Linked DNA regions of Flavivirga spongiicola. The protein of the gene in region 2 interacts with the protein of the main gene of each other region in a pairwise test. Links are inferred from orthologs where the notes say so. Each region holds a gene or a part of one and is shown on either strand. Other genes may lie near its edges.

Region 1 (3,282 bases), 2.2 Mb from region 2 along the record:
TTGCCATTGAAGAAATTGAAACTTGTATCAAGCATGTTATAAATGGCACTCCATACTTTAGCGAAGAAATTGCATCTTATTTAAACTCAAGCAATTTAGAACAAAAGCCTGATGTATTAAATTTGTTAACGAAGTCCGAACTAAAAATAGTAAGACTTATTTCCGAAAACAAAACCAGTCATGATATTGCAGAAGACTTATCAATTTCTGTTCGTACTGTAGATAAGCATAGAAGTAATATCGTTGCCAAATTAGGCTTAGATAACAAACCTACATCGCTTTCAATTTGGGCCAATTTAAATAAAGCTCATTTTTAAAAAATACGTAGAAGTGCTTATTTTTTTTTTCATATCTAGAACATACCTTTACAGGGCTATTAATTAGTTCTTAGGGAGAATTAAAGAAGGTTCTAAATTGTTAGATTTAGGGCCTTCGCTTTTTTAAATCAATTAAGTTTTTAAAATGACGCACAAATCATTTAACTTATTTTTTGAAGACGTCTAAATGAACAATAAACCAGAAATTCATAAACTCTATTTTAAAAACAAAACCAGTGATATAAACGAATCACAAGTGTTTTTGTGAGATTTAATTGACATACGATCATCTTCTTTAATTAAAAATACGTAGAACTGCGTATTTTTTTTTTCGTCTATGCAACATACCTTTACAGGGCTATTAATTAATTCTTTGAGAGGGAATTTTTCATAAAAACTCTGTTCTACATAGGTTCAGAGTTTTTAATCTAAACATTTAAGGAAATAACAAGTTTAAAGTAACAACAATGCAAAAAGGAAATGATGTTATTGACAAGTACTGTATGATAGGACTAGGTGTTTTGGTCATTATTGTTATTTCTATAAACCTTATAATGTGTTTTAGTTAGTTTTTTTATACTTAGTTAATTAAAAAGGAGCTACCAATAATAATTGGTAGCTCCTTTTTTTAACATTTTAGATATTTATTACTAAAGCTCTAAAGCTTTCTTAATATCATTATTCATTAATATTTCTACTGGATTCTCTAAAGCTTCTTTTACAGCAACTAAAAAACCTACACTTTCTTTACCATCAATAATTCTATGATCATAAGAAAGTGCAACATACATAATTGGACGTATTTCTACTTTTCCATCAATGGCTACCGGACGTTCTACGATATTGTGCATTCCTAAAATACCACTTTGTGGCGGATTAATAATAGGTGTAGACAACATACTACCAAAAACCCCTCCATTAGATATGGTAAACGTTCCACCTGTCATCTCATCAACCGTAATTTGTCCATCACGAGCACGAATAGCTAAACGCTTTACTTCTGCTTCCACACCCCTAAAACTTAAATTCTCTACATTTCTCATGACAGGAACCATCAAGCCTTTTGGTCCAGAAACAGCTATACTAATATCACAAAAATCATAGCTTAGCATTTCTTTTCCGTCAATCATTGAGTTAACTGCTGGATACATTTTTAATGCTCTAACAACTGCCAATGTAAAGAAACTCATAAACCCTAAACCAACACCATGTTTCGTTTTGAATGTTTCTTTGTATTCAGAACGTAATGCAAAAATTGGAGACATGTCAACCTCATTAAAAGTTGTTAACATAGCTGTCGTATTTTTAGCTTCAACTAAACGCTCTGCCACCTTACGACGCAACATGGACATTTTACTTCGCGACGTTCCTCTACTTCCTCCTGTTGGTGTTCCCATAGAAGGTATAGCCTTTACAGCATCTTCTTTAGTAACTCTCCCATCTTTTCCTGTTCCAGAAATAGAAGTGGCATCCATCCCTTTTTCTGCTAAAATCTTTTTAGCTGCAGGACTTGCAGAACCAGTTGCATATGTTTTTGCTTCTGGAATAGCCGGTTTTGGTGTTTCCATTTTTGGTGCTTCTTCTTTTTTCTCTGCTTTAGATGCATCCCCTTCAGGTTTTGTAGCACTTGTGTCTATTAAACAGACAATAGCTCCAACAGCAACAGCATCACCTTCTTCTGCTTTAAGCGTAATGATTCCACTAGCTTCTGCTGGCAATTCTAAAGTTGCTTTATCACTATCTACCTCAGCTATAGCTTGGTCTTTCTCAACATAATCTCCATCTTCCACTAACCATGTTGCTATTTCCACTTCTGTAATGGATTCCCCCGGCGAAGGCACTTTCATTTCTAAAATCATTCTTTATAATTTTAATTGTATATGAATTATTTCTTTTAATATTAAATTAGTCGATATTGAAAACAGCATCAATTACAGCGCGTTGTCTTCTTTTATCTCGTGTACTGGATCCTGGTGCTGGCACCGAACTATATGACCTTGAAGCTACTTCTAACTTAACCAAATCCATACGTTGCGCCATAAAACTCCAAGCTCCCATATTTTTAGGCTCTTCTTGTGCCCAAACATATTTTTCTACATTGGGATACTTATTTATAACATCTTGTATACTTTCTAAATGTAATGGGAACAATTGCTCAATTCTCACTAAAGCGACATCTTCTCTTTCTAACAAGTCTCTTTCTGCCAATAAATCGTAATAGAATTTACCCGTGCAAAAAACTAATTTTTTCACATGTTTGGGAGCAATCGTATCATCTATGATTTCTTCAAATTTACCACCTGCCAACTCATTTATTGACGACACTGCTTTTGGATGACGCAATAAACTTTTGGGTGTAAATACGACTAATGGTTTTCTAAAATCGCGTTTCATCTGACGACGCAATAGGTGAAAAAAGTTTGTTGGTGTCGTACAATCTGCAACAATCATATTATCTTCACCACACAATTGTAAATAACGTTCTATTCTAGCTGATGAATGCTCAGACCCCTGTCCTTCGTATCCATGAGGTAATAAAACAACAATACCGTTTTGAGATTTCCATTTATCTTCAGCTGCCGATAGATATTGGTCAAAAATAATCTGTGCACCATTACTAAAATCACCAAACTGTGCTTCCCAAACAGTTAATGTATTTGGATTCGCCATGGCATAACCGTAATCAAAACCAAGGACCCCATATTCAGATAAAAAGGAATTATAAATATCCATTTTACCTTTATTCTCAGAGTTTGTATTTAATAAATTAATACGTTCTTCTGATATTTCATCTCTTAAAATGGCATGACGATGACTAAATGTGCCACGTTCTACATCTTGACCTGAGATGCGTACATTAAAACCTTCTTCCATCAAACTACCATAGGCTAAAGTCTCAGCCATTCCCCAATCAAGCTTATCGGTTTCGAAAACCATTTTTTTACGTCCATCAAGAATTCTTTCC
Region 2 (3,291 bases):
GAAAGCGAGATGGTAAATTGTATTACAGGTTTAGGCAAACTAAGGTTAAAGAACCAAAACCGTTACATTTTACTGGTAAGATTTATGTGTTGATTAATGGAAATTCATTTTCGGCTTCTTCTTTAATATCTACGCATTTAAAAGCGACCAAAAGAGCCCTTTTTGTTGGGGAAGAAACAGGAGGCGCCTATAATGGCACGGTTGCAGGTATTTATAAAGTCTATGAGCTGCCAAATACCAAGTTAAAAATAAGAATGGGAATGATGCAGGTAGAAGCGCCTCAAAAACAAAATCCAGATGGCTATGGTGTAAAACCAGATGTTGAAATTTTACCTACGATTAGTGATAGGGAACTAAAAAAAGATACAGAGTTAGATTGGGTATTAAAGGATATTAAAAATAAAGGATAATTGGGGCTTGTCACAATACCGTGTTAAACTTCTAGATTTGTTGACTATTCTTTTTTAGTTTTATTGAAAATCAACCAAACCATGAATCGCAATCAGTTTATTAAATCGGCAGGAATAGCCTCTTTAGTTGTTCCTTTAACACCTCTATTCTCTTTTTCAAAACCACAGGAAGACCCAAAACTAAACAAGGCTTTGGTTGAGGAATTTGTACGAGTCTCACATGGAAAATTAGACATGGTCAAAGAGCTTTTAAATGAACATCCAAACCTATTAAATGCTGCTCATGATTGGAAATTTGGTGATTTTGAAACAGGTTTAGGAGCTGCAAGTCATGTAGGAAATAAAGAGATCGTAAAATATTTAATTAGTAAAGGGGCACAGGGAAATATTTTCACTTTGGCCTTGTTTGGTAAAACAGATATTTTAAAAGCGATGATAGAATTTTCCCCAAGTTTACTTTATGCTAAAGGCCCTCATGGTCTTACATTGCTGCATCATGTAAATAAAGGAGGAGATGACGCTCTGGAAGCTAAAGAATATATACTTTCTTTGGGTTTAAAAGAAACACAATTCCCTTTATATTAAGCTTATATTTTTTATTGCCTTCCCGTAAAACATTCGTATTTTTGTGATTCGATTTTAAAATAAAAACATCAAAAATACTTTATGAATTCATACGATGTAGCCGTAATAGGTTCAGGCCCTGGAGGATATGTAGCAGCAATACGTTGTGCACAATTAGGAATGAAAACTGCCATTATAGAAAAGTATTCTACACTAGGAGGTACTTGTTTAAATGTTGGTTGTATACCAAGTAAGGCCCTTTTAGATTCTTCTCATCATTATGAAGATGCAGTGAAGCATTTTGAAGAACATGGCATAGAAATACCTGGAGACGTTAAGGTGAATTTAGAAAAAATGATTGCCCGCAAACAAGCAGTTGTTGATCAAACTACCGGTGGTATTGATTTCTTGATGAAGAAAAATAATATTGATGTTTATCAAGGTTTAGGAAGTTTTAAAGATGGGACTCATATCATTATTTCCGGAGAAGAAACCACTGAAATAGAAGCAAAAAACACCATTATTGCCACTGGAAGTAAACCTTCAAGTTTGCCGTTTATAAATATTGATAAAGAGCGAGTTATAACATCTACCGAAGCTTTAAAACTTAAAGAAATACCAAAACACTTAATCGTCATTGGTGGAGGCGTTATCGGTTTAGAACTTGGACAAGTTTATAAAAGATTAGGAGCCGAAGTTTCTGTAGTTGAGTTTATGGATCGTATTATTCCAACTATGGATGCAGGTCTATCTAAAGAGCTCAATAAAGTTTTAAAGAAACAGAAATTTAAAATGAATGCCTCTCACAAAGTTAAGTCTGTTGAACGTGTAGGAGATGAAGTTATTGTAAAAGCAGATAACAAAAAAGGAGTAGAAGTAGAATTTAAAGGAGATTACTGCTTAGTATCTGTTGGCCGTCGTCCATATACAGATGGCTTAAATGCTGAAGCTGCTGGTGTAAAATTAAATGATAGAGGGCAGGTTGAAGTCAATGAGCATTTACAAACGAGTGCTTCTAATATTTATGCGATTGGAGATGTGATTAAAGGTGCTATGTTAGCACATAAAGCTGAAGAGGAAGGTGTGTTTGTTGCAGAAACATTAGCAGGACAAAAACCGCATATAGATTATAATCTCATACCAGGTGTTGTTTATACGTGGCCAGAAGTTGCTGCGGTTGGTAAAACAGAAGAACAACTTAAAGAAGCTGGTGTAGCGTATAAATCAGGACAATTCCCAATGCGTGCTTTGGGTAGAAGTAGAGCTAGTATGGATTTAGATGGGTTTGTAAAAATTCTTGCAGATAAAACGACTGATGAAATTTTGGGAGTACATATGGTTGGTGCTCGAGCTGCAGATATGATTGCAGAGGCTGTCGTAGCTATGGAATATAGAGCATCTGCAGAAGATATATCACGTATGTCTCATGCGCACCCTACATTTACAGAGGCTATCAAAGAAGCGGCGTTGGCGGCTACTGATGATAGAGCATTACATATATAGTTCATTAAGATATTTTAAAAATAAAAGAAAAGCGAACTTATTGAGTTCGCTTTTTTTATTGCTATTTTTGGAATATGCAGAGCGTTCCTATTCATATAAATATTTTAGGCTTACTAATTTTTGTAGGCATTTGTTTTGGTCTTTTTATATCTTATTTTTTAATTAGAAAATCAATACATAATAAATCTCCTAATTTGTATATGGGGATTTTAATTTTGGTTTTATCACTTATCATGTTCGAAGGTTGGCTTAATTATACGGGCTATATCTTTAAAACATTGTGGCTCACTAATTTTTCAGAGCCTTTAAATTTTGTAATCGCTCCACTTATTTACTTGTTCAAGATGTCTCAATTAGGCAATAAAAGAAGTAAAAAAGATGGGTTTCATTTTATTCCTTTTGTGTTATGGTTTGGGTACTGTCTTTTGTTCTTTTTTCAAGAAGATGTATTTAAATATAATGACAGTATTGGTGTTATGAATTTAGACATACCATATATTGAAACAGCAAAAGTATATACGGGAGATCCTTTGGGAATTCGTAACTATGTTAATCTAGCCACTATCATTCACATTCTTATTTATATTACTGTTGTAATGTACCATTTAATTAAATCGGCAAAGAAAAGAGGAGAATCCATTTTTATGACTACAGATAAAACATTGAAATCTCTTAGAAATTCATTTTATCATTTTTTAATAATTACACTTATTTTAATTTTTGTGAAAATCACTTTTAAAAGTGATGTTGGAGACTACCTGATCTTTTTATATATCTGTTTTATGATTTTTTTGACTGGGTTTCAAATGATGAA

What was found.
Region 1: the proteins of lpdA (region 2) and odhB interact in binary tests that used the Escherichia coli proteins (3 or more experiments, as listed by UniProt). The link is inferred for Flavivirga spongiicola from one-to-one orthologs.

What each region holds. Positions count from the first base shown.
Region 1 is NZ_JAUOEO010000001.1:2,607,924-2,611,205, reverse strand. The notes cover bases 73-3,019. They hold odhB (2-oxoglutarate dehydrogenase complex dihydrolipoyllysine-residue succinyltransferase), read right to left. Parts: upstream 2,177-3,019; coding sequence 968-2,176; downstream 73-967. Other genes in these bases: Q4Q47_RS10450 (2-oxoglutarate dehydrogenase E1 component), read right to left, coding at 2,223-3,019; Q4Q47_RS10460 (response regulator), read left to right, coding at 73-317. In the rest of the region: more of Q4Q47_RS10460, read left to right, coding at 1-72; more of Q4Q47_RS10450, read right to left, coding at 3,020-3,282. UniProt on the Escherichia coli protein: E2 component of the 2-oxoglutarate dehydrogenase (OGDH) complex which catalyzes the second step in the conversion of 2-oxoglutarate to succinyl-CoA and CO(2).
Region 2 is NZ_JAUOEO010000001.1:4,795,769-4,799,059, reverse strand. The notes cover bases 321-3,276. They hold lpdA (dihydrolipoyl dehydrogenase), read left to right. Parts: upstream 321-1,076; coding sequence 1,077-2,477; downstream 2,478-3,276. Other genes in these bases: Q4Q47_RS18990 (helix-turn-helix domain-containing protein), read left to right, coding at 2,678-3,276; Q4Q47_RS19000 (ankyrin repeat domain-containing protein), read left to right, coding at 492-995; Q4Q47_RS19005 (S41 family peptidase), read left to right, coding at 321-410. In the rest of the region: more of Q4Q47_RS19005, read left to right, coding at 1-320; more of Q4Q47_RS18990, read left to right, coding at 3,277-3,291. UniProt on the Escherichia coli protein: Lipoamide dehydrogenase is a component of the glycine cleavage system as well as of the alpha-ketoacid dehydrogenase complexes.